Regions from separate parts of the Xanthomonas sp. NCPPB 3959 genome, predicted to be linked through region 3. Evidence: predicted binding sites of a transcription regulator. Region 3 holds the regulator's gene; each other region holds the start of a gene.
What was found. Region 3 encodes FliA, which starts transcription of late flagellar genes. Its sites were predicted from a motif close to TAAAGTTTNNCNNNCNNNGGCCGATAA; they were not measured.

Region 1 (10,153 bases), on a different contig from region 3:
CCACGTCGCAGGTTTGGCAGCTCTAAGACCACTCCGATGCACAAGCTCTCCTGGCTGCAACTTCACGTCGCGGCTCATCCTAAAGAATCGATCGTTAAGGAAGCGAAGGCCGCTTTCTGTCGTCTTCGCCCCACCCGACGAGGACAGCGCGGCAGACTACGCCGCAGCGACCGAACACAACCCCAACAGATTGCAGCCTGACGCGCGCGCTGTCACGGGCGGCGAACCACGCTGTCATGTAAGACAACTGCAAGTGATGTGCCAGGAAGTGCAATCGGTTGCATCGCCGGCGTGCTGACGCTGGCGATCGCGTCGATGACGGTGACCGGAACTGAAGGCAGCGTGCGCGTCATGGTGTATCGGAATCAGCGATGTGGGTCCTGCACCAACTTCAATGCAGGCCACAAACGGTGCGTTCCGCGCAAGCTCATCACTTCAAGACAACCAGGATTTCGAGTCGTTGCATCGTTTAGGTGCGATCAAAAGCTTGGTTAGTCGAGGGCGCGGTGCCCTCGCCGCTCGCGGGACACGCCGTGAATCCGTCCGTGGAGGCTCGGTGGCGGCATCCATGCCGCCACACGGTCCCGCAATCGGCGAGGACACCGCACCAGAGAGTAAATCGGTTGCTTTGTTGAAAACATGCACAGCGACCATCTCGACTGGTCCTTGTCCGCCCACCGTCGCGGGACCTTACGCGGCATGGATGCCGCGTAAGAGCCTACACGGACGTACTTGCGGCGTGTCCCGCGATGGTGGGCGGGCAAGGACCCTGCAGCGGAGTCACAGATCAACCGCTCTGTAACTGATCTATCCGCACTCTCCATGCGTTCAAGACAACCGAGATTTCGAGTCTTAGCATCGTTTAGATGCGATCAAAAGCTTGGTGAGTCGAGCGCGCAGTGCCCTCGCCGCTCGCGGGACACGCCGCAAGTACGTCCATGTAGGCTCGGTGGCGGCATCCATGCCGCCACACGGTCCCGCAAGCGGCGAGGACACCGCACCAGACAGGTTGCTGGTTGCTTGAAAACATGCACAGCGACCATCTCGACTGGTCCTTGCCCGCCCACCGTCGCGGGACCTTACGCGGCATGGATGCCGCGTAAGAGCCTACACGGACGTACTTGCGGCGTGTCCCGCGATGGTGGGCGGGCAAGGACCCTGCAGCCAAGCCGAAGATCTGCCGCTCTACGACTGACAGAAACGCAGCTAGTCGAGGGCTCGGCACCCTCACCAGAACGTTAGTCGGTCACTGGCTGAAACGCTGTCCGTCAAACACCCTCTTACTTGCGTGCCGCCTCGCTGGCATCGCGGGTGGCGCGGAACTCCGAATCGCTGCTCCAGTTCGGCCACTGGCGCGAATCGGCCAGTTGCTGGCCCAGCGCGTACAGCACGCCCAGATCGCGCGCCGCACCGGCGAAGGTCCAGTCCGGCTTCCACTCGTCGCCCTGCTGGTGATAGCGCTTGGCGGTGTAGTCGTCGGAGGCGGCCTTGCCTGCGGCTACGCCGCCCACTTCCCAGTCCTGCCCGGAGGCATACGACAGCGCCGGCACGCCGCGCTTGGCGAAGGAGAAATGATCGGAGCGGAAGAAATACCCCGCCTGCGGCTTGGGATCGGGCGTGTAGCGCAGCTTCCACTGGCCGGCCACGCTCTTGAGCTGATCGAGCAATTCCAGCTTGGCGGTGCCGTAGATGCCGAAATCGCGCGCGGGCACGAACGGGTTCATGCCGTCCATGTTGATCACCGCCACCGTGGTGTCCAGCGGGTACAACGGCTTGGATGCGTAGAACTCCGAGCCCAGCAAGCCCTTTTCTTCGGCGGTCACCGCCAGGAATACCACCGAGCGCTCCGGCTTGGGCCCCGCGGCAAAACCGCGTGCCAGTTCCAGCAACGCCGCAGTGCCGCTGGCGTTATCCAGCGCACCGTTGAAGATGGTGTCGCCACGCGCATCCGGCTTGCCCACGCCGATATGGTCCCAATGCGCGCTGTAGATCAGCGTCTCGTCGGGGCGTTTGCTGCCTTCCAGGCGCGCGACCACGTTGTGCGAGGTGATCACGTCGGACTTGACCTGGTAGCTGGCGCTCAGGCTCTGGCCCTTGAGCTCGACCGGCTTGAAGCCGCGCGTCTGCGCCTGCTTCTTCAAGGCGTCGAAATCCAGCCCGGCATGCTTGAACAACTCGCTGGCCAGATCGCGCTGGATCCAGCCTTCCAGGGTGGGATGGGCGCTGCGCGGGTTGTCGCGCACTACATCGAACATGGTGTTGGTGTTGGAGCTGGCCACCGTGTCCCAGCCGTAAGAGGCCGGCGCGGTTTCGTGCACCACCAGCACGCCGAGTGCGCCCTGGCGCGCGCCTTCTTCGTACTTGTAGGTCCAGCGGCCGTAGTAGGTCATGCCGGCACCGTCGAAGGCGCCCTTGCCGGTTTCGAAATCCGGGTCGTTGATCAGCACCACCGCGATCTTGCCCTTCAGATCCACGCCCTTGAAGTCGTCCCAGTCGCGCTCCGGCGCCTTGACCCCGTAGCCGACGAACACCAGCGGTGCGTTGGCGATGTCGACGGTGGACGAACCATCCAGCGCAGCGCGGATGGCGATCTGCTTGCCCTGGGTCAGGGTTTGCGGCTTGCCGGCATTCTGCAAAGCAATAGTCGGTGCGCCAACGATATCGGCGCGCCGCAGCGGCACCGCCTGGGTCCACGCGCGCTTGCCGTTGGCGAGATCACCGCCCGGCTGCAGGCCGGCGGCAGCAAACTGCTTGCTCAGGTAGGCGATGGTCTTTTCTTCACCGGCGGTAGCCGGGCCGCGGCCTTCGTAGGCATCGGAGGCCAGTTCCTTGACGTCGCGCGAGATGCGCGCGCCATCGAAGGTGGGGGTCGCTGCCATGACTGCAGTCGAGACCGCCATGGCCAGCATTCCCATCACAAGTCGCTCGATCACGGCTCGCTTCGTCACAACTTGCTTCATCACAGCTCGCTTCACTGCAGCACCCAGGTGTTGTCCAGACAGCCCTGGAGTGTAGCCACTGCGGCGTTTGACCGGGTGTGTGCATCGGCAGTGCGGCTGCATCACGCCGCGCGGTATTTACTGGGTTGCCGCCCATGGACGACGCAACTCAGAACAGATCGACGCTGCCCACCTGCTGGGTGAGATGCTGCATCTGCCCGCTGGCGACCAACTCTGCGTAGACCTCGGCACGGTTGCGGCCGTGCTGCTTGGCCCAATACAGCGCCTTGTCGGCCTCGTCCATCATCTGGCTGATCAAGCGGCCATGGGTCAATTCGACGATGCCGGTGCTGAGCGTGACCTTGCCCACTTGCGGGAAGGCGTACTCGGCCACTGCCAGCCGGAAGCGCTCGAACAGGCTCACCGCCGTATCGCGATCCACCCCGCGCAGCACGATCACGAACTCCTCGCCGCCAAAGCGGAACAGCAGGTCGTCCTGACGGAACGCGCGCTGCATCAGCTGGGCAACCAGCAGCAACACCTCGTCACCGTACAGATGGCCGAAGCTGTCGTTGACGCGCTTGAAGTGATCAATGTCCACGATCCCCAGCCACACGCTTTCGCCTGCCGACGCATCCGCCGCAGCGCCTGCGAACAAGCGCAGGATCACATCGTCGAAGGTCTTGCGGTTACGCAGCCCGGTCAGCGCGTCGCGCTGGGCATCGTCGAGCAGGCTGCGGTAATTCTGGAAAAAACGCGCAAAGCCCTGCAGCATCGCCTGCTCGGCGGTGCCGGGAACGCGCGAACCACCCACGCGCAGGCACGTGCGGATGCCGCGCGCTTCCATCATCGGGTAGACCAGCAGTGCACGGCCGTCTTCCTCCAGCTGCACCACATCGCCCGCCCCGCGTGCGTCGGCGAGCTGCGCACGCAGTTGCGCGTCGCGGATCTCGGCCACCGTCAACGACAGCCGGCCGTCCTCGCGCAGCCGGGTTTCGGCCATGGTGCGGCCATCCGGCGCGATGCGCAGCAGCGAGAGTTCTTCAGCTGCACAGACCTCGCGCACGGTGCGCAGCAGGCTCAGATCGAGCAGATCGGCGTCGCGAATGGCGGTCAGGTCCACCATCCGTTCCAGCAACGGTTCGTTGGTCATCGCCGCGCCATCCCGTGCACGGACGCCCGCCCGCAGCACCGCTGGCGGCACGCAGGCAGACATCTCGGGCTGGAACGCACTGGCATCACGACGATCACCGGCAATCTTTGATGTCGGTTCATCGGCGCTATTCAGGCGAACTTGAGGTCGCTGCCCGGCCACGCTCAGCCTGCGGCCAGCCAGCCCGGGAGCCGGGTGCATGTCGGCCGCCTGCGTGTCGGCCATGTGCAGCCAGGCCGAATGCGCCCACCCGCCCTGCCGTGCTCAGGGCAGCGAAGATTCCAGCGCGTCTTCGCCCAGCGCGTGCGCCTGCATCAGCCGCCGGCTGCTGGCGTTCAAGCCTGTGACCTGCACCTCCAGGCCATGGTGACGCAGCCGCTGCACCACCTTGTCCAGCGCCGCCACTGCGGTGATATCCCAGAAATGCGCGCGGCTCACATCGATCAGCACCGTGCGGCCGGGGACCTGGCGTGCGTCGAAGGCATCGATAAACACGTCGGCCGAGGCGAAGAACACCTGCCCGCGCACGCTGTAGGTGCGCACGCCATCGGCGTCGCTATGGGCGATCTGCAGCAGCCCGGCCACCTTGAAGGTGAAGAACACCCCGCTCAACACCACGCCCACGGCTACACCCGCAGCGAGGTTATGGGTGAGCAAGGTCACCGCCACGGTGGCCAGCATCACCACGCTGGAGGTGCGCGGATGGGTCACCACGGTGCGCAACGAGCGCCAATCGAAGGTCTCCGCCGAGACCATCACCATGATCGCCACCAACGCCACCACTGGCACCTGCGACACCCACGGCTTGAGCGCCACAATCAGGATCAGCAGAAACACGCCGGCAAACAACGTCGACAAGCGCCCACGCCCGCCGTATTTCACGTTGCCCACGGTCTGCCCGATCATGCCGCAGCCGGCAATGCCGCCGAACAGGCTGGCGGCCGCATTGGCGATGCCCAGCCCGGTGCATTCGCGGTTCTTGTCGCTGGGTGTGTCGGTAAGTTCGTCGACCACGCGCGCAGTCATCAGCGATTCGAGCAGGCCTACCATGGCGATGGCCAAGGCCGGCAAGGCGATGATGCGCAAGGTTTCCAGCGTCAACGGCACCGACGGCCATTGCAGGAACGGCAGCGCGTTCGGCAGCTTGCCCAGATCCGCCACGGTCTTCAGCGGCAGATGCAAGGCTGTGCTTGCAACCGTCAGCAGCAGGATGCACAGCAACGGCGAGGGAATCGCCGAGACACCCGGCAGGCGCAGCCGCGGCAGGCCGTAGATGATCGCCAGGCCCACGCCCAACATCACCCAGGTAGTCAGATTGGCGCCATGCAGATGCGGCAGCTGCGCGGCGAAGATCAGCACCGCCAACGCATTGACGAAACCGGTGCGCACCGAGCTGCTGACAAAGCGCATCAGCACGCCCAGCCGCAGCAAGCCGAACAGGATCTGCACCGCACCGGCGAGCAGCCCGGCCGCCAGCAGATACGGCAACCCGTGCGTGGCCACCAGCGGTGCGGCCACCAGCGCCACCGAGCCGGCCGCAGCAGAAATCATCGCCGGGCGTCCACCGCAAAACGCAATCACGATACCGATGACGAACGAGGCGAACAGGCCGACCTGCGGGTCCACGCCGGCCACGAACGCGAACGCGATCACTTCGGGAATCAGGGCAAATGTTGCGACCGCACCGGCCATGAGTTCGCGCGCGGGTGAGGCGCGCCATTGCGCCAGTTCGGCACGCAAGAAGGACATTGGAAGACACTCCGGGGACAGAAAGGACAGCCTGCGGACACTGCGCAGCGGCAATAGTGTGCGGGAAAGCGACCCCGCCCGCAGCCTGCGCGTGATCGGTGCGGCAATGCGCTTTTCTGTGGCTGGGGTCACGCTACATAAAACGGCCGCGGACCAAGATGCCCCCCTCACCGCACCCGGGTGTCGGGTCGGTTTCCCAGGGAGATCACCATGTCCATTTTCAGGGCTGCAAGCACGCTCGCACTGGCTACGGCGTTGGCGCTGGCCGCCGCACCGGCCTTCAGCTATTCCATCAGCAACAACAAGGTTGTCGACGACAACGGCAAGGTGGTCCAGCTCAAGGGCGTCAACGTGTTCGGTTTCGAGACCGGCAACCATGTCATCCATGGTCTGTGGGCGCGCAACTGGAAGGACATGATCATCCAGATACAGGGCCTGGGCTTCAACGCCGTGCGCCTGCCGTTCTGCCCGGCCACGCTGCGTGCCACCACCATGCCCAGCAGCATCGACTATGGCCGTAATCCCGATCTGCAGGGCCTGAGCTCGCTGCAGATCCTCGACAAGGTGATCAACGAATTCAACGCCCGCGGCATCTACGTGCTGCTGGATCATCACACGCCCGATTGCGGCGCCATTTCCGAGCTCTGGTACACCAGTTCCTATTCCGAAGCGCAGTGGCTGGACGACCTGCGCTTTGTGGCCAACCGCTACAAGAACGTGCCCAGCGTGATCGGTGTGGATCTGAAGAACGAACCGCACGGCGCCGCCACCTGGGGCACCGGCAACGCGGCCACCGACTGGAACAAGGCCGCCGAGCGCGGTTCGGCCGCGGTGCTGGCCGTGGCGCCCAAGTGGATCATTGCGGTGGAAGGCATCACCGACAATCCGGTGTGCTCGACCAATGGCGGCATCTTCTGGGGCGGCAATCTGCAGCCGCTGGCCTGCACGCCGTTGAACATTCCGGCCAACCGCCTGCTGCTGGCACCGCATGTGTACGGGCCGGACGTGTTCGTGCAGTCGTACTTCAACGACAGCAACTTCCCCAACAACATGCCCGCGATCTGGGAGCGTCACTTCGGCCAGTTCGCCGGCACCCATGCGCTGCTGCTGGGCGAATTCGGCGGCAAGTACGGCGAAGGCGATGCGCGCGACAAGGTGTGGCAGGACGCACTGGTGAAGTACCTGCGCAGCAAGGGCATTAACGAAGGTTTCTACTGGTCGTGGAATCCCAACAGCGGCGACACCGGCGGCATCCTGCGCGACGACTGGACCAGCGTGCGCGAAGACAAGATGACCTTGTTGCGCACGCTGTGGGGCACGGTGAGCAGCACCACGCCGACACCGACGCCGACCCCCACACCGACTCCCACGCCAACCCCGACGCCCACTCCCACACCGACCCCCACTGGCAGCTTCAGCACCAAGGTGATCGTGGACAGCAGCTGGAGCGGCGGCTCCTGCAATCGCGTGCAGGTCACCAACACCGGCACCGGTAGCGGCACCTGGGCGATCTCGCTGCCGGTCAGCGGCACCGTCAACAATGCCTGGAATGTCACCTGGTCGCAGAGCGGCAGCACGCTCAGGGCCAGCGGCGTGGACTTCAATCGCACCCTGGCAGCCGGTGCAACCGCTGAATTCGGTTTCTGCGCGGCCAGCTGAGTGCGGTGAGGCGGGCACGCCGCGCGTGTCCGCCGTTGCGCTACGTGCTGCGGGCAGTTTGCAATGTAAGCATGCGGCGTCATGCATCGATCGATGGATCGATGCCCGCCACCTGCATGACCTTGTAGGAGCGCCCTCGGGCGCGATGAGGCGTTATCGATAACGCTTCATCGCGCCCGAGGGCGCTCCTACGTTGTATCGGCAGCTATCGCCTTGGTGCATGACCTGCCCCGCCCAAGCAGACGCTGCCGCAATCAGCATTCAACCCGGATGTGAATCAGCCGATATCCATGCCAGAGCGCCCTGCGCGCGTTTTGGATGTCGTTGCCATGCCTGTTGTGTCGCTATTGCGTCGTCACGTTGCCAATCTCCCACTCACCCGCAAGTTCATCCTGCTCTGCGCGCTACTGACCGTGGGTGTGATCCTGCTCGCGGTGGCTGCGGCGCGCCTGCAATATCTGGATCTGGTGGAGGCGCGCAAGCTCAGCGTCAAGACCGAGGTCGAGATGGGTCTCACCGTGATGCAGCACTATGCCGACAAGGTCAAAGCTGGCGAGTTGACGGTCGAACAGGCCAAGGCAGCGGCAAGTACAACGCTTGCCGACATGCGCACCAACGATGGCGTGGATTATTTCTTCATCGTCGATCCGCAGATGCGCATCCTGATGCATCCCAAGCGCGCCGTCGGCACCGACATGAGCGATTACAAGAGCGATGCCGGGCAGTACGTGTATCGCGACATCAAGACCGCGATCGAGCGTGGCGACGGTTTCAGCTATTACAACGCACCCAAGCCGGGCAAAAAAGAACAGCTGCCCAAGATCAGCTATGCCAAGACCTTTCCGGCCTGGAACTGGGTCTTGGTGATGGGTGTGTACGCCGAAGACATCCAGGTGCAGGCCTGGGGCTTCACGCGCACCTTGACGTTGATCGGCGGCGCGTTGGTGGCGATGGTGATCGGCCTGTGCTGGTTGATCGCCTCGGCCATGGCTGCGCCGCTGCGTGCCGCATCGCGCACCGCAGAGGCGATCGCCTCCGGCCGCTTCGATAACGACATCCGGGTTGAATCGCGCGATGAAACCGGCCAGCTGATGCACAGCATGCAGCAGATGCAGAATCAGCTGCAGCGCTTCAACGGCGAGATGCAGACCATGATCCGTCTGCAGCAGGGCGAGAACATCGCGCACCGCATTCCGGAAGATTTCCCCGGCGATTACGGCACGCTGGCGCATGGCGTGAACACGGTGGTGTTCGAGCATCTGGATGCCATCAACGAAGCGATGGACGTGATGAGCGACTACGGCCGTGGCGATCTGCGCCGCGACATGCGCCGCCTTCCCGGCCAGCGCGCGGCATTGCATGAAGCCCTGGACACGGTGAAGGGCAATCTGTCGGCGATCAACAGCGACATCGCGCGCCTGGCCGATGCCGCAGCGCGTGGCGATTTTTCCGCACGTGGCGAGCAATCACGCTACCAGTTCGCGTTTGCGGAAATGGTACAGGCGTTGAACCGGCTGATGCAGCAGGCCGATGCAGGCCTGGACGATGTGGGCCGCATCATGGCCGCGATTGCCGACGGCGATCTGTCGCAGCGGGTGGAATCGCATTACGAAGGCGCGTTCGGCCGGCTGGCCGATGCCGCCAACCGCACCGCGATCCAGCTGACCAGCATCGTGCAGGGCATCCAACACTCGGCCGAGATGATCAACACGGCGGCCGGCGAAATCGCCAGCGGCAATGCCGACCTGTCCACGCGCACCGAGCATCAGGCGGCGAATCTGGAAGAAACCGCTGCATCGATGGAAGAACTGACCTCCACCGTGCGCCAGAATGCCGACAACGCGCGCCAGGCCAACCAGTTGGTCAAGGGCACCGGCGATGTTGCCGAAAGCGGCGGCCGCGTGGTGCAGGAAGTGGTCAGCACCATGCAGGCGATCACGCAATCGTCGGCGCGTATTTCCGACATCATCGGCGTCATCGACGGCATCGCGTTCCAGACCAATATCCTGGCCTTGAACGCGGCAGTGGAAGCCGCACGCGCCGGCGAACAAGGCCGCGGATTTGCGGTGGTGGCCACCGAAGTGCGCGCCCTGGCGCAGCGCTCGGCCGGTGCCGCCAAGGAGATCAAACAGCTGATTTCCGACTCGGTGGAAAAAGTCGCACAAGGCTCGAACCTGGTGCAACAAGCCGGCAGCACCATGACCGAGGTGGTCAGCTCGGTGAAGCGCGTGACCGACATCATGGCCGAGATCACCGCCGCCAGCACCGAGCAAAGTGCGGGCATCGAGCAGGTCAGCACCACGGTGATGCAGTTGGACGAGATGACCCAGCAAAACGCCGCGCTGGTGGAAGAAGCCACGGCGGCCGCACGCAGCATGGAAGATCAGGCCGCGGATCTGACGCGCGCGGTGGCGGTGTTCCGGTTGGTGCCGGAGCAAGCTGCAACGCAACGGCGTTCGGTCGTGCAGGCGGCTTGATGGATGGATGCATAGCCCCTCGCCCTGCGGGGCGAAAAGGCATGGCATGCGCGCCACTAATGCGCATGCCTGGGTCGGCGATGACACCGCACCAGAGAGTTACTTGGTTGCTTTGTTGAAAGCCATGCGCACCGACCAAATCGACTGGTCCTTGCAGCCAAGCGACGGATCAACGA
Region 2 (10,153 bases), on a different contig from region 3:
GCGGGCGCTGGATCGGCGAGAATCCAGCGCCACCCACGAAGGACCCCCGCATGGCCGGTGCCAGCCTGTTCACCCTGCTCGACGACATCGCCACCCTGCTGGACGACGTTTCCATCCTGACCAAGGTCGCGGCCAAGAAGACCGCCGGCGTGCTCGGCGACGATCTGGCGCTCAACGCGCAGCAGGTGACCGGCGTGACCGCCGACCGCGAATTGCCGGTGGTGTGGGCGGTGGCCAAGGGCTCGCTGGTCAACAAGGTGATCCTGGTGCCGGCGGCGCTGGCGATCAGCGCGCTGGAAGCCTGGCTGCGCGGGCGCGGCTACAACGTGCCGCTGGTGATGCCGCTGATGATGATCGGCGGCGCCTACCTGTGCTTCGAGGGTGTGGAGAAGCTGGCGCACAAGTTCCTGCATAACGAGGAAGAAGAAGCGCAGCGGCATGCCGAACGCACCCGCGCGCTGGCCGACGAGAGCGTGGACGTGGTGGCGCTGGAGAAGGACAAGGTCAAGGGTGCGATCCGCACCGACTTCATCCTGTCGGCGGAGATCATCGTGCTGTCGCTGGGCGTGGTGGCCGGGGTGTCGTTCGGCCAGCAGGTCGCGGTGCTGGTGGCGATCGCGCTGGCGATGACGATCGGTGTGTACGGCCTGGTCGCGGCGATCGTGAAGCTGGACGACCTGGGGTTGTACCTGACCAACAAGGGCGCGGCGTTGGCGGCGTTGGGTCGCGGCATTCTGGTGGCCGCACCGTGGCTGATGAAGTTCCTGTCGGTGGCCGGCACGCTGGCGATGTTCCTGGTCGGCGGCGGCATCCTGGTGCACAACATCCCGGCGCTGCACCATTTCGTGCAGGACCTGACCAAGTCGGCTGGCGGCATGGGGTGGTTGGTCGATGCACTGGGCAACATGCTGGTTGGCGTGATCGCCGGTGCGATCGTGCTGGGCGCGGTAATGCTGTTCCAGAAGCTGCGCGGGAAAAAACCGGCGCATTGACGCCGCGTCACGGCCGCCGGGTTGGGAGGCAACTCGGCGCCGGTGTGGCATCGTTGGCTGGCGTTGGTCGAGCGCAATGGCAATGGCAATGGCTGCCAACGATCCGCCAGTGACTGTCGGCCGTTTGCGAGTGTCCATCTGCACGATGGCGCCGCCGTTTCGGGCATTGCGTCACGGCGGCTGCGTACCTGACGAAGCGAAGTTCGTGATTCCGATGTTGCGCGCGTCTTCCGGCGGTCGCCATTGCTAGGGTGTGCTTCGTGGGTGGTATCGGACTGTGCTGCATGACGGCAGCCTGACGTAGAGACCGGGCCACGACTGCAGCAGCGCGATGCAGGAGGGATGCGTGAAGAAAACGGCTGAAGAACAAGACAACACGCGTGCGGCGCGGCCTGCCGTGCAGCAGCCGGATCAAGCGCGCCAGGCAATGTCTGCAGCGGATCGGGATGCGGTACCGGTCGGCGGCTCCCCCGGCATTGGTCGGCGGCGCTTTCTCGGTTTGGGCTCGGCAGCAATGGCCGCGGCCATCGTGGGCGTTCCAGCCAGCGCAGCCACGCTATCGAACGCTCAGATGCGCGCAACCTGGATCACCAGCGTGTTCAATCTCGACTGGCCAAGTGCTGCGTCCGCACGGATCGTCGACCCTGCCGAACGCATCGCGGTACAGCAGCGGGAATTGCTGGCAATCGTCGATCAGGCCCAGGCGCTGCATCTGAATACCCTGGTCTTTCAGGTCAAGCCCTGTGCCGATGCGCTGTACCGCTCGCGTATCCTGCCATGGTCGCCGGTCATGACCGGCGTTCTAGGCAAGGACCCGGGTTTCGACCCGCTGGCATTCTTGCTGCGGCATGCGCATGCGCGGGGCATCCAGGTGCATGCCTGGCTCAATCCCTATCGTGTTTCGACCGGCCTGGACCAGGCCACGCTCGATGCGTTTGCCACTGCGTCGAACGATTCGCCGCAGAGCGTGTATCTGCGCCACCCCGACTGGGTGGGCGTGGCAGCCAATCGGCTGGTGCTCGATCCAGGCATGCCGGCCGTGCGTCGCTGGATCTGTGGCGTGGTCGCCGAACTGGTGGCGTTCTACCACGTGGATGGGGTGCAATTCGATGACTACTTCTACACCGAATCGGCGCAGTCTTCCCTCGACGATGCACAGACCTATGCCGCCCATGGGGCCGGATTTGCCGACAAAGGGGATTGGCGCCGCGACAACACCTATCGATTGATGCGAGAGGTGGCCAGGACCATTCGGGCGATCAGGCCAGGGGTGGCATTTGGGGTCAGCCCGGCCGGAGTGTGGCGCAATCGCCAGGATGATCCGCTGGGCTCGGACACACAGGCCGGTGCGCCCACATTCGATACCGCTTATGCCGATACCCGCCGTTGGGTTCGCGAAGAACTCGTGGACTACATCGTGCCGCAGATTTACTGGCCGCTGGCACGCCAGGCAGTGCGCTACGACACCATCGCACGCTGGTGGGCGGACACCGTGCGCGGTCGGCGCGTGCAACTCTATATCGGCATGGCGTTGTACAAGGTCGGCACTGCCAACGCGCTGGAGCCGGATTGGACACTGGACGGCGGTGTGCCCGAGATCGCCCGCCAGCTTGACGTGAATGCATCGCTGCCTGAGGTTGGCGGCTGCATGTTGTTTCGCCACGGATTTCTCGCTGCGGCCCAGACGCAACAGGTGGTGGACTATCTCAGGCTGCGTTGGCAGAGCCCTTGAAGCAACTGGCAAGACGCCTGCCCAGCCGATGAAGCTATGGAGGGCACTGACTCTGCTTGTCCCAGGCAGGCGTCGGGTCCAGTGCGGGGACGCACCTGTCGGCACGTGCCGCTAATCCGCACTGATCACCCGGTTCTTGCCGGCCGACTTGGCGTCGTACATGGCGCGGTCGGCGCGGCGGATCACATCGTCCTGGGATTCGTCGAGATGGCGCAGTGCCACGCCGCCGCTGAAGCTGATGAACACGCGCACGTCGTCGTGCAGCAACGAGCGTTGTGCCAGCGCGCGCTGCAGGCGGATCACCGCTGCGCTGGCTTCGAAGATGGTGGAGTCCGGCAACAGCAGCACGAATTCTTCGCCGCCGAAGCGGGCGATGGCGTCGGTGGTGCGCAGCACGGCCTTGGCCACGTCCACGGTGTGGCGCAGCGCGGCGTCGCCGCCGGCATGGCCGTGGGTCTCGTTGAGGCGGCGGAAGTCGTCCAGGTCCAGCATCGCTACGCATAGCGGCTGCCCGCTGCGCTGGGTGCGTGCGGCTTCGCGCTGGAACAGTTCTTCGAAACCGCGCCGGTTGAGCGCGCCGGTGAGCTGGTCTTCGCGCACCAGGCCGGCCACGTCCTTGAGTTCCTGTTCGAGCGAGGCGATGCGCTGCTCGGAATCTTCGACCTGGCGGCGGGCCGAGAGCAGTTCGTCGCGTGCGGCGAGTGCCTGCGCCTGCACCCCGGCGGTGTCCTGTAGCAGGTCCTGCAACAGGCGATTGAGGTCCGGAATGCCGCGTGCGTCGCCGATCGCCTGCGAATAACCGGCAACGCGATCATGGTATTCGCCGGTGCTGGTGGCCATGCCATCCAGCCGGTCGACGAAGGACACCATCATCTCGCGCATGGCGGTCTTGGAGTCGGCGATGCCTTGCTTGAGCAGGCCTTGCTTGTAGATGACCTCGCGCAGGGTGCCGCGCGCCTGTTCGATCGAGCCGACGTCCAGCGGGCCGGAAATCAGTTGCCGCACCACCGAGATCTGGCCCTGCAGCCAGCTGCGGTCGTCGAGCAGTTCGCCCACGTTCTCCAGCAACAGGTCGAACAGGCCAAGCAACAGGTTCTGTTGCTCGCTGGCATCTTCGGCGCGCAGGCCGATCTGGTGGCTCAGCTCGCGCAGCCGCTGTTCCAGCGTGATCAGTTCATGCCCCGGGCGCCAGTGGCGCAGCGCCGAGGCCAGCGTCTGCGCCTCTTCGGCCAGCTCCGGGCTGCGTTGCAGCAGCGTGGCCAGCGCGTTGCCCAATGCATGCCGCAACAGATCGCGCAACTGCTCGGCCTCGGTGCGGCCTTCGGCCAGCGAATCGCCGGTGTCGACGGTGCGGATGTACTTGTCGATCAACTGGCGCAGGCCGCGGCCGTAGCCAGGCCAGTCGCCGGCCGCGTAGGCCGCGCTCAGGCGCACGCCCATGTCGCCGAGTTCGCCGTGCAGGCTGGCGATGCCTTCGGCAAACGACAGCAGCAAGGCCTCCGGATGCGACGCATGCGAGAACAGGCGTATCAGCAAGGCAGTGGCGGCGGCAGGATCGTGCGCGCCGGATTTGGTCTTGGCCGGCACCAATTGATGCGCCGCCAGGCCTTGCCCACCGCGCTCGCTGTTCAGCACTGCCGGCAAGGCTGCCGCCGGGCGCGCGCTGTCCGCCCCGCCCCAGGGCAACAGGCGGCGCAGCCCGCCACGCGGGCGGCTTGGGAGTTCAGGCTGGTCTGCCATGCGCCAGGGTCTCAAAGTCGTAGTGCTATCGCTCGTTATCGGCGCGCAGGCGGGTGGCTTAAGCGGGCCAGACAAGAGGGCATATGACCAGCATGCGCGCATCGGCCAGGCAGGGGCGCGACCAGTGCCGCGCGCGTGCGCATGAACAAGTCATACAAGTGACGGCGGGCGCCGCCGAAAGATCCTGCCTGCGGTGCATTGCAATGCTGGTGCACCGACAGGGGCACGTCATCGCCCTGCAATGTGCGGCTTATGCCTGCCTGCATGCGCAACCATGCGCAACGGAATGTTGGTTGTCGCAGAAAAGTCAGCACGTATTCACGCATTTTTTATTTGGTCGGGGTGTAGATTCATCTCCAAGGACAACGTGGAGTACGCGCGTCATCCCCGCTCCTCATTCGCAGCAGGTCGCCTGGCCGTAGTGGCAGACGATGGTTTCCGCTTCGCTGTTTTTCCGTCTCCACCCACTTTACGACGGACGTTTAGATGGTTGCCATGATGCCGCTGCACGCTACTACCGCACGCTTAGAGCGAAGCACGATGATCCCTACTCTGAAGAAGAGCGGGCGACCGCGCGATGCACGCGGGCGTTTCATCCGGCACCACGAGCGCCTGCCGGTCTCGTTGGCCGACACGCGTGGTGCGCTGTTCGTGGTGTCGGAGATGGCGGACTTCATCAAGGCTGGCGGTCTGGGCGATGTGGCCGCGGCGCTGCCACGCGCGCTGCGCCATCGCTACGACGTGCGGGTGTTGATCCCCGGCTACCGTGCGGTGCTGGCGCGCGCCGGCAAGGTGGAGATCGTCGGCCGGGTGTTGGCGCATGCTGCGCTGCCTGCCTGCGACATCGGCCGCATCGTGCAGTCCGATGGCCTGCCGATCTACATCCTGTTGTCCAAGGAACTGTTCGAACGCGACGGCTCACCGTATGTGAGCACCAGTGGTTCGGAGTTCGAAGACAACGCGATCCGCTTCGCTACCTTGTCGCATGCTGCCGCGCAGATTGCCGCCGGCCATGCGGGACTGGGTTGGAAGCCGCGTCTGCTGCACTTGAACGACTGGCCGTGCGCGTTGGCGGCAGCCTATGTGCGTTGGTCCGGCGGCACCACGCCGTGCCTGCTGACCATCCATAACCTGGCCTATCAGGGTCTGGTGCCGTATTCGATGGCCGCCGCGCTGGGTATCCCCGCCGAGCGGGTGGCCGAGCTGGAGTTCTACGGGCAGATGTCGTTCCTGCGCGGCGGCATCGTGCATGCCGACCACGTCAACACGGTCAGCGTCAGCTATGCCCAGCAGATCACCGGCCCGGCACAGGGCTGCGGGCTGGATCGCCTGCTGGCCGGCCGCGCAGCCAAGGGCGCACTCACCGGTATCGTCAACGGCATCGACGCCAGCTGGGATCCGCGTACCGACGCACATCTGGACGCGCATTTCAGCGTGAATCATTGGCAGGGCCGTCAGGCCAACGCCGCGCAGGTGCGCAAGGCGTTCGGGCTGCGCGAAAGCACCGGCCCGTTGTTTGCGGTGGTCTCGCGGCTGGTGCATCAGAAAGGCCTGGACCTGATCTGCGAGGTCGCCCCGCAGATCGTGGCGGCCGGCGGCCAGATCGCAGTGATCGGCGGCGGCGAGCCGGAGATCGAACAACAGGTTGCCGAGCTGACCCGGCGTTATCCCGGCCAGGTCGGTGCCTTTATCGGTTTTGAAGAAGGCCTGGCGCGGCGCATGTTCGCCGGTGCCGACTTCCTGCTGATGCCCTCGCGCTTCGAGCCCTGCGGGCTGAGCCAGATGTACGCGCAGCGCTTCGGCTGCCTGCCGATCGCGCACGCCACCGGTGGCCTGATCGACACGGTGGATGACGGCGTCACCGGCTTCCTGTTCCAGCAGGCCAGTGTGGAGGCCTTGCGCCGCTGCCTGGAGCGCGCCTTCCGCACCTTCCGCCTGCCCAGCCTGCTGTCGGCGATGCGCCGTGCGGCGATGCTGCGCCCCAGCGGTTGGGATGTGGCCGGCAAGAAGTACCTCTCCCTCTACGAACGCACCGCCGCCACTGCGCCCGCGCTTGCGACGGTGTCATGAGCGAACGGTTGGGCGTGCAGGGGCAGGAGACGGAAGCAGCGGCGGTGAGCATGGAAGAGGCGTCCGAAGTCATGCGGTGCGTGCATGCGCTGGCCGATGGATTGCCCGCCGATGCCTTCGCGGTACTGGGCCCGCACACGCAGGCCGACGGCCGCCGCCTGGTGCGCGTGCTGGCGCCCGGCGCCGAGGCGATGGGGCTGATCGATCCGCGCGGCAAGTTGTTGGCACGCATGCAGCCCGGCGCGATCGAGGGTGTGTTCGAAGGCATGTTGGCGGTGGAGGGCCCTTACCGGCTGCGCATCGTTTGGCCGGATGTGGTGCAGGAGATCGAAGACCCGTACGCGTTTGCCGCCACGCTGGATGAGTCCGTGCTGCTGCAGATTGCCGCAGGCGATGGCCAGGCGCTACGCAGCGCCCTGGGCGCGCAGCATCTGCACTGCAACGATGTGCCGGGCGTGCGTTTTGCCGTGTGGGCGCCGCACGCGCAACGCGTGGCAGTGGTCGGCGACTTCAACGGCTGGGACCTGCGGCGGCATCCGATGCGCCAGCGCATCGGTGGCTTCTGGGAGCTGTTCCTGCCGCGCGTGGAAGCCGGTACCCGCTACAAGTACGCCATCACTGCCGCCGACGGCCGCGTGCTGCTTAAGGCCGACCCGGTGGCGCGTCAAAGCGAATTGCCGCCTGCCACGGCCTCGGTGGTACCGGGCGCCGCGGCGTTTGCGTGGACCGATGCTGCCTGGATCGCTTCGCGCGATGCGAGTGCGGCGCCGGCGCCACTATCGATCTACGAAGTGCACGCCGCCTCCTGGCGCCGCGATGGGCATGACCAGCCGCTGGATTGGCCGGCACTTGCCGCACAACTGATTCCGTATGTGCAGCAGCTCGGCTTCACCCATATCGAACTGCTGCCGATCACCGAGCATCCGTTCGGTGGCTCGTGGGGCTATCAACCGCTGGGCCTGTACGCGCCGACCGCGCGGCATGGCAGTCCGGACGGGTTTGCCCAATTCGTCGACGCCTGCCATCGCGCCGGCATTGGCGTGATCCTGGATTGGGTCAGCGCGCACTTCCCCGATGATGCGCACGGCCTGGCGCAGTTTGATGGCGCCGCCCTGTACGAACATGCCGACCCGCGCGAAGGCATGCATCGCGACTGGAATACGCTGATCTACAACTACGGCCGGCCGGAAGTGACCGCCTACCTGCTGGGCAGCGCGCTGGAGTGGATCGACCATTACCACCTCGACGGTCTACGCGTGGATGCGGTGGCCTCGATGCTGTACCGAGACTACGGCCGCGCCGAAGGCGAATGGGTGCCCAACGCGCATGGCGGCCGCGAGAATCTGGAAGCCGTCGCTTTCCTGCGCCAGCTCAACAGCGAGATCGCCACGCGCTTTCCCGGCGTGCTGACCATCGCCGAAGAATCCACCGCCTGGCCGGGCGTGACCGCGCCGATCAGCGAAGGCGGCCTGGGCTTTACGCACAAATGGAACATGGGCTGGATGCACGACACGCTGAGCTATATGCAGCGCGATCCGGCCGAGCGCGCGCAGCACCACAGCCAGCTGACCTTCGGACTGGTCTACGCGTTCTCCGAACGCTTCGTGCTGCCGCTCTCGCATGACGAAGTGGTGCATGGCACCGGTGGTCTGCTCGGTCAGATGCCGGGCGACGATTGGCGGCGCTTCGCCAATCTGCGCGCCTATCTGGCGCTGATGTGGGCGCATCCGGGCGACAAACTGCTGTTCATGGGCGCCGAATTCGGCCAATGGCGCGACTGGAATCACGACCAATCGCTGGACTGGCATCTGCTCGATGGCGCCCCGCATCGCGGCGTGCAGCAATTGGTGGGCGATCTCAACGCGGCCTTGCGCCGCGTGCCGGCCTTGTATCGCGGCACCCATCGCGCCGACGGCTTCGACTGGAGCGTGGCCGACGATGCGCGCAACAGCGTGCTGGCCTTCATCCGCCACGATCCCGAGGGTGGTGCACCGCTGCTGGCGGTGAGCAACCTCACCCCGCAACCGCTTCACGACTATCGCGTCGGCGTGCCGCGTGCCGGCAGCTGGCGCGAAATCCTCAACACCGACAGTGCCCATTACGGCGGCAGCAATCTCGGCAACAGCGGTCGTCTTGCGACCGAGCCGATGGGCATGCACGGGCACGCACAACGCCTGCGCCTGACCTTACCGCCGCTGGCCACGATCTATCTGCAAGCGGAGAAATAACAATGAACGAGCGCAACGACACCCTGCCGGCATGGGGCGCATGGCCAGCGGGTGAGGGACAGGTGCGCTTTGCGCTCTGGGCACCGGATGCCAAGGGCGTGGATGTGGTCTTCGACGACGGCACGCGGGCTGCGCTGCAAGCGGGGCAGGACGGGTTTTTCAACGCGTTGATCCGCTGCGCCGCGGATGCGCGCTATCGCTACAGCATCGATGGCGGCGAGCCGGTGCCGGACCCGGCCTCGCGCTGGCAGCCCGAGGGCGTACACGGTCCCAGCGCCGTGCAGCGCAGCGATGGCTACGCCTGGCAGAACACCCAGTGGCAGGGACGGCCGTGGGACGAGGCGGTGATCTACGAACTGCACGTCGGCACCTGTGGCGGCTATGCCGGTGTGCAGGCGCAATTGCCGCAGCTGGCGGCAATGGGCATCACCGCGATCGAGCTGATGCCGTTGAGCGCGTTTCCGGGTGCGCACAACTGGGGCTACGACGGCGTGCTGCCGTACGCACCGGTGGAAGCCTATGGCACGCCGGACGAACTGAAGGCATTGATCGATGCCGCGCACGGGCATGGCCTGATGGTGTTGCTGGATGTGGTCTACAACCACTTCGGCCCGGACGGCAATTATCTGCACAGCTACGCCGCCCCGTTCTTCAACGAAGACAAGCCCACCCCGTGGGGCGCAGCGATCGATTTTCGCAAGCCGCAGGTGCAGCGTTACTTTCTCGACAACGCGCTGATGTGGTTGCACGAGTACGGCTTCGACGGTCTGCGTCTGGATGCGGTGCACGCGATCACCCCGAACGCCTTTCTGGATACCTTGCGCGAGACCGTGCAGGCCAGTCTGCCTGCCGGTCGCCACGTGCATCTGGTGCTGGAGAACGAATTCAACCAGGCCTCGCAGCTGCAGCGCGGCTACACCGCGCAGTGGGACGACGATTTCCACAACGCGTTGCACGTGCTGCTGACTGGCGAGGAGGAAGGCTATTACGCCGCCTTTGCCGATCAACCGACCCAGCATCTGGCGCGCGTGCTGGGCGAAGGCTTCGCGTATCAAGGCCAGCCGGATCCGCGTGGACATGTGCGCGGCGAGCCCAGTGGTGATCTGCCGCCGCACAAGTTTGTGATTTTTGCGCAGAACCACGACCAGATCGGTAACCGTGCGCGTGGCGAGCGGCTGAGCGTGCTGGTGTCGCAACAACGCCTGCGCGCCGCACTGGCGTTGACCGCGCTGACGCCGATGATTCCGCTGTTTTTCATGGGCGAACCGTGGGGCGCCACGCAGCCGTTCCTGTTCTTCACCGATTTCGGCCCGCCGCTGGACGATGCGGTGCGCGAAGGCCGTCGCCGCGAGTTTGCCCACTTCGCCGCATTCGCCGACGAAGCGCAGCGC
Region 3 (10,153 bases):
CGCCATCTCGCTGATGGTGCTGCTGGCGGTGATCTACGTGCAGCGCCCGCTGGAATTCACCATTTTCCCGATCGTGCTGTTGATGACCACGATGCTGCGCCTGGCGCTGAACGTCGCCTCCAGCCGTGTGATCCTGATCAACGGCCAGGACGGCCACGCTGCGGCCGGCAAGGTCATCGAGGCGTTCGGCCAGTTCGTCATCGGCGGCAATTACGCCGTGGGCATCGTGGTGTTCGCGATCCTGACCATCATCAACTTCGTGGTCATCACCAAGGGTGCCGGGCGCGTGTCGGAAGTGACCGCGCGCTTCATCCTCGACGCCATGCCCGGCAAGCAGATGGCGATCGACGCCGACCTCAACGCCGGTTTGCTGACGCGTGAGGAAGCCAAGGCCCGCCGCGAAGAAGTGCGCGAGGAAGCCGACTTCTACGGCGCGATGGACGGCGCCAACAAGTTCATCCGCGGCGATGCCATCGCCGCCATCATGATTTTGTTCATCAACCTCATCGGCGGCATGGCGGTGGGCATGTTCCAGCACGGCATGAGCTTCGTGGATGCCGCCTCCACCTACACCCTGCTGTCGATCGGCGACGGTTTGGTGGCGCAGCTGCCGGCCTTGCTGGTGTCGTCCTCGGTGGCCTTGCTGGTGACCCGTGCCTCGCGTGCGCAGGACATGCGCGGCGCCATGATCAGCCAGGTGTTCGGCCAGCACCGCGCATTGGCGGTGGCTGCGGCCATCCTGGGCCTGGTCGGCCTGGTGCCGGGCATGCCGAACGTCGCGTTTTTGACGCTCGGCCTGATCCTGGGCGTGATCGCCTGGAAAATGTACAAGCGCAGCCTGGTCATCCCGCCCACCGGCGACCCCGCCACCGACCCCAAGGCCGCAGCGGCGGCCACCGCCGCCCAGGCCAGTTCGGAGCTGAGCTGGGACGAGCTGCGCCCGATCGACCCGCTGGGCCTGGAAGTGGGCTACCGGCTGATCCCGCTGGTGGACAAGAACCAGGGCGGCGAATTGATGGCGCGCATCAAGGGCGTGCGCCGCAAGCTCACCCAGGACATCGGCTTTCTGGTGCCGCCGGTGCATATCCGCGACAACCTGGAGCTGTCGGCCAACGCCTACCGCCTGCTGGTGCACGGCGTGCCGGTGGCCACTGCGGAAATCTATCCCGATCGCGAACTGGCGCTGGACCCGGGCGGCGCACTCGGCCAGCTCGACGGCATCCCCGGCAAGGACCCGGCATTCGGCCTGGACGCCACCTGGATCCAGCCGCATCAGCGCGCCTATGCCGAATCGATGGGCTACACCGTGGTCGACCCGGCCACCGTCATCGCCACCCATCTGTCGCACCTGATCCGCGAACACGCCCCGGAACTGCTCGGCCACGAGGAAGTGCAGCAACTGCTGGCGACCCTGGCCAAGACCGCGCCGAAGATGGTCGAAGACCTCACCCCCAAGGCGTTGCCGCTGTCGGTGGTGGTGCGGGTGCTGCAGAACCTGCTGATCGAGCGCATCCCGGTGCGCCAGCTGCGCAAGATCGTCGAAGCGCTGGTCGAGCACGCCCCGCACAGCCAGGACCCCACCACCCTCACCGCCGCGGTGCGCACCTCGCTGGGTCGCTTCATCGTGCAGGAAATCGCCGGCATGTCGGCCGAGCTGCCGGTCTACACGCTGGCCCCGCAGCTGGAGCGCGTGCTGCAGGAATCCACCCACGGCAATGGCGTGGCACTGGAACCCGGCCTGGCCGAGCGCCTGCACCAGAGCCTGGCCGATTGCGTCGGCAAGCAGGAAGCCCGCAACGAACCGGCGGTGGTGCTGGTACCTGGCCAGGTCCGCGCAGCGCTGGCCCGCCTGGTCCGCCATAGCGTGCCGACCCTGTCGGTACTGGCGTACAGCGAAGTGCCGGAAGACAAGCGCCTGAAGCTGGTCGGCACGATCAGCTGAGCCTGACGCACCTCGTAGGAGCGCACCTGGGCGCGACGGGCTCTACCGGGACAGCCCGTCGCGCCCAAGGGCGCTCCTACGACACGCGACGTGCTGCGGACCAGAAAAGCTTGCTGACATCACTGTAGGAGCGACCTTGGTCGCGAGGGCGTTACCGGGAGGGCCCATCGCGCCCGGGTGCGCTCCTACGAACCCACCCGCGCCCGGCCCTCTCGCTGCAGACAGGCGACCGACCACCGCACCCAGCGTCGGAAAGCCGCCACTCGTCCAAACCTCCAATCGATTGCACGACGCTGGCGGTTTCGAGGCTTTGCGGGCGCTCCACGCTCGACCTCCCACCCGCCAGCGCATCCACCCGCACAGTGGATGCCAACGCAGCGCGCCCCTAGAGAAAAGTCAATTAAACCAGTGACTTGAAATCTTGCAGCCGGGCCGATCGCACAGCTCCAGTCTGTCCCAACCTTCCAGATTCCCGCGCCGGAACCCCGGCACCGCGTTTTGGCACGCCGCGTGCATTAGCTCTGGCGAGACCGCAGTCAGCTTGATCACTGCGGGGCGAGCAGCAGCACTTGGAACAACCGAACGGGACAGGCAACTCATGACGCTGGCAACACACCCACATTCATCGCGCACCCGTCCGGCGTCCGGCGGGTCCCGTTCCTGGAGGCACTTCGCATGAAAATCAAACGCTTCGTTGCCCCGGACATGCGCACCGCATTCCGCATGGTGCGTGAAGAACACGGCCCGGACGCAGTGATCCTGTCCAACCGCCGTACCGCCGAAGGCATCGAGATCGTCGCTGCCAGCAACTACGACGAAGAACTCGTGCAGCGCGCTCTGGAAACCGCGCGCTCCGAGACTCCGTCGGCTGCGGCGGCTGCGGCGGCACAGATCGAACAGGCGCCGGCCCAGCAGGCCCCGGCCCGGACAGCCGCGCCGTTCCACGCCCCGCTGAAGCCGGCCGGTGACACCGGCAGCAGCCAGCGTCAGCGTGTTGCCAGCGCTGCAGACGACATGATCGCCGCGATGGCGCTGCGCCAGCCGGTCAACGTGCCGCGCTCGGCGCCGGTCGCCGCACCGGTGCGGACTGCCGCCGCCCCGTCTGCCGCCGCTCAAGCATTGGCCCACGCCGTTGCAGTTGCCGCCGCACCGCGCCAGGAACATGCGCTGTCGGCAGTGCCGGAACAGCTGTTCGCCGACTTCCTGACCACCGCACCGGTACAGGCTCCGGTGCACGCTGCCCCGGTGCAGGCACGCACGCCGATCATGGCCGCCGCGCTCGCCACCCACGCCTCTTACGGGCAGGACGACGACGAGCAGGACGACGACGGCTTCGACATGGACGACGCGCTGCCGCAGATCCTGCCGCCGGCCGCATTGCCGCCGCTGGTGGCCGCCCCGGTCGCCCTGGCCGCAGTACCGGTCGCCGCCGCCCCGGTGCCGCAGAACGACGAAGAACTCAAGCAGCTGCGCGGTGAGCTGGCGCTGATGCGTCAGATGATCGAGCGCGAAATGAACCGCCTCACCGACGAGCGCCTGCGTGGCTCCCCGGTGCGTGCGCAGGCCCTGGAACTGATGGACGACTACGGCTTCGATGCCGGTCTGATCCGCGATGTGGCCCTGCAGATCCCGGCCGATACCGAATTGCACCGCGGCCGCGGGCTGATGCTGGGCCTGCTGTCCAAGCGTCTGCCGGTGGCTCCGATCGACCCGCTGGAACGCGGCGGCGTGATCGCCCTGGTCGGCCCGACCGGTGCCGGCAAGACCACCACTATCGCCAAGCTCGCCCAGCGCTTCGCCGCCCAGCACGCCCCGCGCGACGTGGCCCTGGTCACCACCGACACCCAGCGCGTCGGCGGCCGCGAGCAGCTGCACAGCTACGGCCGTCAGCTCGGCATCGCGGTGCACGAGGCCGACAGCGCCGAGAGCCTGCTGGAACTGCTCGAGCGCCTGCGCGACTACAAGCTGGTGCTGATCGACACCGCCGGCATGGGTCAGCGCGACCGCGCCCTGGCCGCACAGCTGAACTGGCTGCGCGCCGCGCACCAGGTCACCTCGCTGCTGGTGCTGCCGGCCAACGCCCATTTTTCCGACCTCGACGAGGTCGTACGCCGCTTCGCCCACGCCAAACCCCAAGGCGTGGTGCTGACCAAACTCGACGAGACCGGCCGCTTCGGCAGCGCCTTGTCGGTGGTGGTTGACCATCAAATGCCCATCACCTGGGTGACTGACGGACAGCGGGTCCCCGACGACCTGCACCGCGCCAATGCCGCCAGTCTCGTTCTTCGCCTTGAAGATTTGCGGCGCGCTGCCGATAAGCCCTGTACTCCGGAGCACAACCATGCAGTCGCGTGAATACGCCAAGCTGACCAACGCCTTCCCCCTGACGGCGACCCGTCCCGAGCCCTTGGGCCCGGTGCGCACCATTGCCGTGACCGGTGGCAAGGGTGGCGTGGGTAAAACCAACATCTCCGCCAACCTGGCCGTGGCCCTCGCCGAGATGGGCAAGCGCACCCTGCTGCTCGACGCCGACCTTGGCCTGGCCAACCTGGACGTGGTCTTGGGCCTGTCGCCCAAGTACACCCTGGCCGACCTGATCGCTGGCCGCTGCACGCTGGATGAAGTGATCATCGAAGGCCCCGGTGGCGTGTTGGTGGTCCCGGCCGCCTCCGGTCGCCGCCACATGGCCGAACTGGCTCCGGCCCAGCACATCGGCCTGGTCAACGTGTTCTCCGAGCTGGAACGCGACCTAGACGTGATGGTCATCGACACCGCCGCCGGCATCACCGACAGCGTGCTGACCTTCTGCCAGGCCGCCCAGGACACCGTGGTGGTGGTCTGCGACGAACCGGCCTCGATCACCGACGCCTACGCGCTGATCAAGGTGCTCTCGCGCGAACGCGGCGTGGACCGTCTGCAGATCATCGCCAACATGGTGCGCGACCCCAACGAAGGCCGCCTGCTGTACGACAAGCTGTCGCGGGTCTGCGAAAAATTCCTCGGCGACGTGTCGCTGAACTACCTCGGCCACGTGCCACAGGACGACTGGTTGCGTTTGTCGGTACAGCGCCAGCAACCGGTCATCAAGGCCTACCCCGCCAGCCCCTCGGCGCTGGCCATCGCAGAAATCGCGCGGCGTACCTCGCGCTGGCAGGCCCCCACCGTGCCACGCGGCAACGTCGAGTTCTTTGTCGAACGCATCATCCAACGGGGGGTCGCCGCATGAGCACCGCTACCGCAACCGCAACGACGGCCACCGCGCAGTACCGTGCAGTGCAACGCAACAACGCCAACGACATCGTCACCCAGCACGCCGATCTGGTGCGCCGCATCGCCCACCATCTGGCCGCGCGCCTGCCGGCGAGCGTGGAAGTGGACGACCTGATCCAGGCCGGCATGATCGGCCTGATCGAAGCCTCGCGCAGTTATGACTCCGAGCAGGGCGCCTCGTTCGAAACCTATGCCTCGATCCGTATCCGCGGCTCGATGATCGACGAGATTCGCAGAGGCGACTGGGTACCGCGTTCGGTGCACCGCCGTGCCCGCGACGCTGCTGCTGCAGTACGCAAGATCGAACAGAACACCGGCCGCGCCGCCGCCGCCACCGAAGTGGCCGCCGCGATGGAAATGCCGCTGCCCGATTACCTGCGTCTGATGGAAGACGCCGCGCGCGGCCAGGTGCTGAGCCTGGAGTCGCGGATCGAAGATCACGGCGAGCTGGACACCACCGCCAAGGGTGGCCCCAACCCGCAGCAGATGATGGAGCGTGGCGAGTTCGGCCGCGAGCTGGGCAAGGCCATCGGCCAGTTGCCCGAGCGCGAGCAGCTGGTGCTGTCGCTGTACTACGAACAGGAATTGAACCTGAAGGAAATCGGCGCCGTGCTCGGTGTCAGCGAATCGCGCGTCTGCCAGATCCACGGCCAGGCCGTGGTGCGTCTGCGCGGCCGCCTCAAGGTCTTCGAACTGGCCGATGCCGGTGTCGAAATTGACGAATGATTTTTTCGCGTATTTTTTAGTGTTAGGAGCTTGATGTGAACAAGAACATGCGGATTTTGATCGTGGACGACTTCTCGACGATGCGACGTATCGTCAAGAATCTGTTGGGCGATCTTGGTTTCACCAATACCGCAGAGGCCGAAGACGGCAACAGCGCATTGGCTGCGTTGCGGGCCGGCCCGTTCGATTTCGTGGTCACCGACTGGAACATGCCCGGCATGACCGGTATCGACCTGCTGCGCAACATCCGCGCCGACGCCAAGCTCAAGCACCTGCCGGTGATGATGGTGACCGCCGAAGCCAAGCGCGAGCAGATCATCGAAGCCGCCCAGTGCGGCGTGAACGGCTACATCATCAAGCCGTTCACCGCGCAGACGCTGGAAGAAAAGCTGGGCAAGGTGTTCGAACGTCTGGCGGCGACCGCCTGATGAACGCCACCGTGGAAACCAATGCCGAACGCGCTGCCTTGATCGACCGCCTGCAAGGCGCGCTCGATGCACTGGAAAGCGGTGACGAAGCCGCATGGAAGCGCGAGGTCGACCACCTCGCCGCCTTGCGCACCCGTCCGATGATGCAGGGCCTGAGCCGGCTCGCACGCGAACTCGGTCAGGCGCTGGGCGAATTGCCCACCGTGCCCGAAGAAGCCGGCGAGCTGGACGATGCGTGTTCGCGCCTGGACCACGTGGTGGAAATGACCGAAAAGGCCAGCCATCGCACGCTGGATCTGGTCGAAGAATGCCGTGAGCTGGCCAACCAGCTGCGCGACGGTGGTCTGAATCAGGACCAGGGCGCGCTGATGGACAAGATGCGCCACAACCTGACCGAACTGTCGCTGGCGCAGAGCTACCAGGACCTGAGCGGGCAGATCATCCGTCGCGTGGCCGGCATCGTGCGGCGCGTGCACGAAGGCTTCGGCGCACTCGGCCTGCCGCCGAAGAGCACCGAGCCGAAGAAAGACGACGGCGGTCTTGCCGGTCCTGCAGTCAAGGGCCTGGACCGTCACGCGGTGTCGCAGGACGACGCCGATGACCTGCTGTCCGGATTGGGGTTGTAACCATGAGTGCTGTTCCAGACGATATTGCTGCCGATTTCATCGTCGAGGCCCAGGAAATCCTGGATCGCCTCGGCGAACAGCTGGTCGCGCTGGAACAGGCACCGGACGAAGCCGACCAGCTCAACGCGGTGTTCCGCGGCTTCCACACGCTCAAGGGCGGCGCCGGCTTTCTGGCGATCAAGCCCATGGTGGAGCTGTGCCACGCCGCTGAAGAAACCCTCGGCATGGCACGCTCCGGCCAGGCGGTGTTGCAGGCGCATCACTTCGATGCCGCGCAGCAGTCGCTGGATTATCTGCAGGCGATGCTGGATGCGATGGGCTCGGGCGAAACCGTGCCGCATGCACCGGCCTCGCTGATTGCGCAGTTCGATGCCAAGAGCGGCCCGCCGGCGGTCAAGGCCGCGCCCAAAGCCGCATTGGCTGCGGTGGCCACACCTGCCCATGACGACGGCCATGCACCGGCACCCGGCGCCAAAGCCGCACCCAAAGCCGCCGCAAAAGGTGCCGAAGCCGAACAGACCGTGCGCGTGGACACCAAGCGCCTGGACGCCATCGTCAACCTGATCGGCGAACTGGTGCTGTCGCGTAATCGTCTCAAGACCCTGCGCACCCGCCTGCGCGACGAAGAACTCGATCGCGCCGTCAGCGTGCTGGATATCGCCACTGCCCGCCTGCAGACCGCGGTCATGCGCACCCGCATGCAGCCGGTCAGCAAGGTGTTCTCGCGCTTCCCCAAGGTGGCCCGCGATGTCGCGCGCACCTTGTCCAAGGAAGTGGAACTGGAACTGATCGGCGCCGAGACGGAACTGGACCGTAACCTGGTCGAAGCCCTGGCCGATCCGCTGGTGCATCTGGTGCGTAACGCGATCGACCACGGCATCGAATCCCCTGCCCTGCGCGAAGCCACCGGCAAGCCGCGCAGTGGTCACGTGCGTCTGTCCGCGCAGCAGGAAGGCGACTACGTCAGCATCGAAATCCAGGACGACGGCGCCGGCATCGACCCCGAGCGCCTGCGCGAAATCGCTCGCAATAAAGGCCTGATCGACGCCGAAGCCGCCGCCCGGCTGAGCACCGACGAATGCCTGCATCTGATCTTCATGCCGGGCTTCTCGACCAAGGCCGAGGTCACCGACATCTCCGGCCGTGGTGTGGGCATGGACGTGGTGCAATCGCGCATCCGCGAACTCAGCGGGCAGATCCAGATCCAGTCCGAACTGGGCCGCGGCAGCCGCTTCATGATCCGCGTGCCGCTGACGTTAGCGATCCTGCCGACCCTGCTGGTGCAGGCCGGCGAAGCCGTCTATGCACTACCGCTGGCCCGCGTGGTCGAAGTGCTGCATGCACCACAGACCTCGCTGGGCTGGTTCGACGGCCGCGCCGTGCTGGACCGCCGCTCGCACACCTTGCCGCTGATCGACCTGCGTCGCTGGCTGGGCGTCCCGGCCGAACAACCGCCGCTGTTGACCGTGGTGCTGCTGCAGGCCGGCGAAACCCGCTTCGGCCTAGTGGTGGACCAGGTCCGCGGCCGCGAGGAAGTGGTGATCAAACCGCTACCGCGCGCCCTGCGCGGCCTGCCCGGCTACGCCGGCGCCACCCTGATCGGCGACGGCCGCATGGCGCTGATCCTGGATGTGGATGGGCTGCGCTCCAGCGATCATTGAGTTTTGGGATTGGGGATTGGGGATTGGGGATTGGGGATGGGAATCGGGAATCGGGAATCGGGAATCGGGAATCGTCAAGACGATCCTGACTGCCTGATCTAACGACAACGGCCGCGTACTGCGGCCGTTGTTGTTTCACTACCTGCATCGCTGCCGATCTATGCCGCTACGCGCGCAGGCATGGGGAGATGGTTTGGCGACGGTCAGGCTGCCGTGGAAGTGAACCTGGAACCGTTATTTACAGCTAATATTTAAGCATCTTAAACCAGCCCGGGTTTAGAAAAACGGGGGAACATGCGAGCCAGCTGGCGCAAGCATCCCAAGCGCGATATCGTCAACTCCAAAACCCGATGTTTTGTTGATAAACGCGATTGCGGCGACGCGCGTGTCGGCGTTGAAGCCCATGAAGCTACGAACGCCGCCGCCATTTCCATTGCTCCAAGCTATGCTCTGGCCATCCGGGTGGACCTTCCGCCAGCCGATACCCATTCTGGTATCGGTATTATCGCCGGGCCTATCTACGGTCAGCATCATTGAAGCCGCCCGCGAGAGGGGACCGCTTTCTTTGTTTGTCCAAAGTGTCATGAATTTCGACAGGTCCTTCACCGTCGAAAAAAGGCCGCCTGCCGGCGCAAGCGCACCAAATTCCCAGGGTTGAGCCGAGTGGAAGTCCGCATCGTAACCCCAAATTTCCCGGTGCTGCATCTCCGTTGATAGAGTAAGCGTAGTCTCGTCCATACGAAGCGGTTCAAGAATGCGAGCTCGCAAGAGGTCAACATACGTTTTGCCAAGGCGCTGTGACAACGCGTAACCCAATAACGCATAGTCAAAATTCGAGTATTCAAAACTCGACCCCGGTAAGCGCGTGAGATGGACACGACCTAAATCAGCACAAAGATCCCTCTCGGTGTAGCCGGCGTAGGGGTTATCTTGACTGAGGCCGGTGCGACTGGATGGCCGAAGTGGTAGCCCACTCGTATGAGTGGCTAAATCGAGAAGCGTGATCTCATTCCCGTCGAAGGTGGCGGGAGGAACTGCAATGTACATTGATAGTGGATCGACGAGATTCACTTCACCCCGCTGAACACAATCAGCAAGTAATAGTGCCGTGAATATCTTGGTTAGCGAGGCGATCTGAAATACTGACCGATCATTCGGCTGTTGGAGTTTACCTAGGCCAACCGTTCCGTAGTGGAAGGTCTTCAATTCGCCTGCGCGTACCACCCCCAGTACGGCCCCGGTGCCCTGCTTTTCCTCGGCTACGCGACGGCGAAGGGCCGAGGACACGCTATCAGCTTCAATTCCGGGTTTGGCAAAGCTACGCATCGGCAGGGCCATGGATAATGCCGCAGCCAAAACAGTGCGGCGTTTAATGGAGGCGACCATTTTTACTCCTCACTCCAACATCAGCGTTTGAGCCATGCAGAGGTTATCACCCTATTTGGACGGATGCTTCCTGTCCGCATACGCGACGTTGTATGGTGTCTCCACCTCGCAAGA

Region 1: a site for FliA is predicted at 4,211-4,237, ahead of AC1KVG_RS19600 (GGDEF domain-containing protein). Genes of this name have one in related genera too.
Region 2: a site for FliA is predicted at 4,500-4,526, ahead of AC1KVG_RS08270 (GGDEF domain-containing protein). Genes of this name have one in related genera too.

Annotation. Positions count from the first base shown of each region.
Region 1 covers NZ_JBWWVR010000022.1:9,491-19,643, forward strand. The annotation lists gene AC1KVG_RS19580 (hypothetical protein) at 213-353, opposite strand; partial or broken gene AC1KVG_RS19585 (hypothetical protein) at 492-690, opposite strand; partial or broken gene AC1KVG_RS19590 (hypothetical protein) at 873-1,079, opposite strand; gene AC1KVG_RS19595 (M28 family metallopeptidase) at 1,281-2,915, opposite strand; gene AC1KVG_RS19600 (GGDEF domain-containing protein) at 3,109-4,092, opposite strand; gene AC1KVG_RS19605 (SulP family inorganic anion transporter) at 4,357-5,841, opposite strand; gene AC1KVG_RS19610 (cellulase family glycosylhydrolase) at 6,052-7,500, shown strand; gene AC1KVG_RS19615 (methyl-accepting chemotaxis protein) at 7,848-9,977, shown strand.
Region 2 covers NZ_JBWWVR010000005.1:196,104-206,256, reverse strand. The annotation lists gene AC1KVG_RS08280 (DUF808 domain-containing protein) at 51-992, shown strand; gene AC1KVG_RS08275 (glycoside hydrolase family 10-like protein) at 1,420-2,724, shown strand; gene AC1KVG_RS08270 (GGDEF domain-containing protein) at 2,836-4,464, opposite strand; gene glgA (glycogen synthase GlgA) at 4,951-6,534, shown strand; gene AC1KVG_RS08260 (1,4-alpha-glucan branching enzyme) at 6,531-8,762, shown strand; gene treZ (malto-oligosyltrehalose trehalohydrolase) at 8,765-10,153, shown strand, end outside.
Region 3 covers NZ_JBWWVR010000001.1:105,882-116,034, reverse strand. The annotation lists gene flhA (flagellar biosynthesis protein FlhA) at 1-1,942, shown strand, start outside; gene flhF (flagellar biosynthesis GTPase FlhF) at 2,618-4,297, shown strand; gene AC1KVG_RS00415 (MinD/ParA family protein) at 4,284-5,168, shown strand; gene AC1KVG_RS00410 (RNA polymerase sigma factor FliA) at 5,165-5,938, shown strand; gene cheY (chemotaxis response regulator CheY) at 5,974-6,366, shown strand; gene AC1KVG_RS00400 (protein phosphatase CheZ) at 6,366-6,992, shown strand; gene AC1KVG_RS00395 (chemotaxis protein CheA) at 6,995-8,653, shown strand; gene AC1KVG_RS00390 (serine hydrolase domain-containing protein) at 8,930-10,039, opposite strand.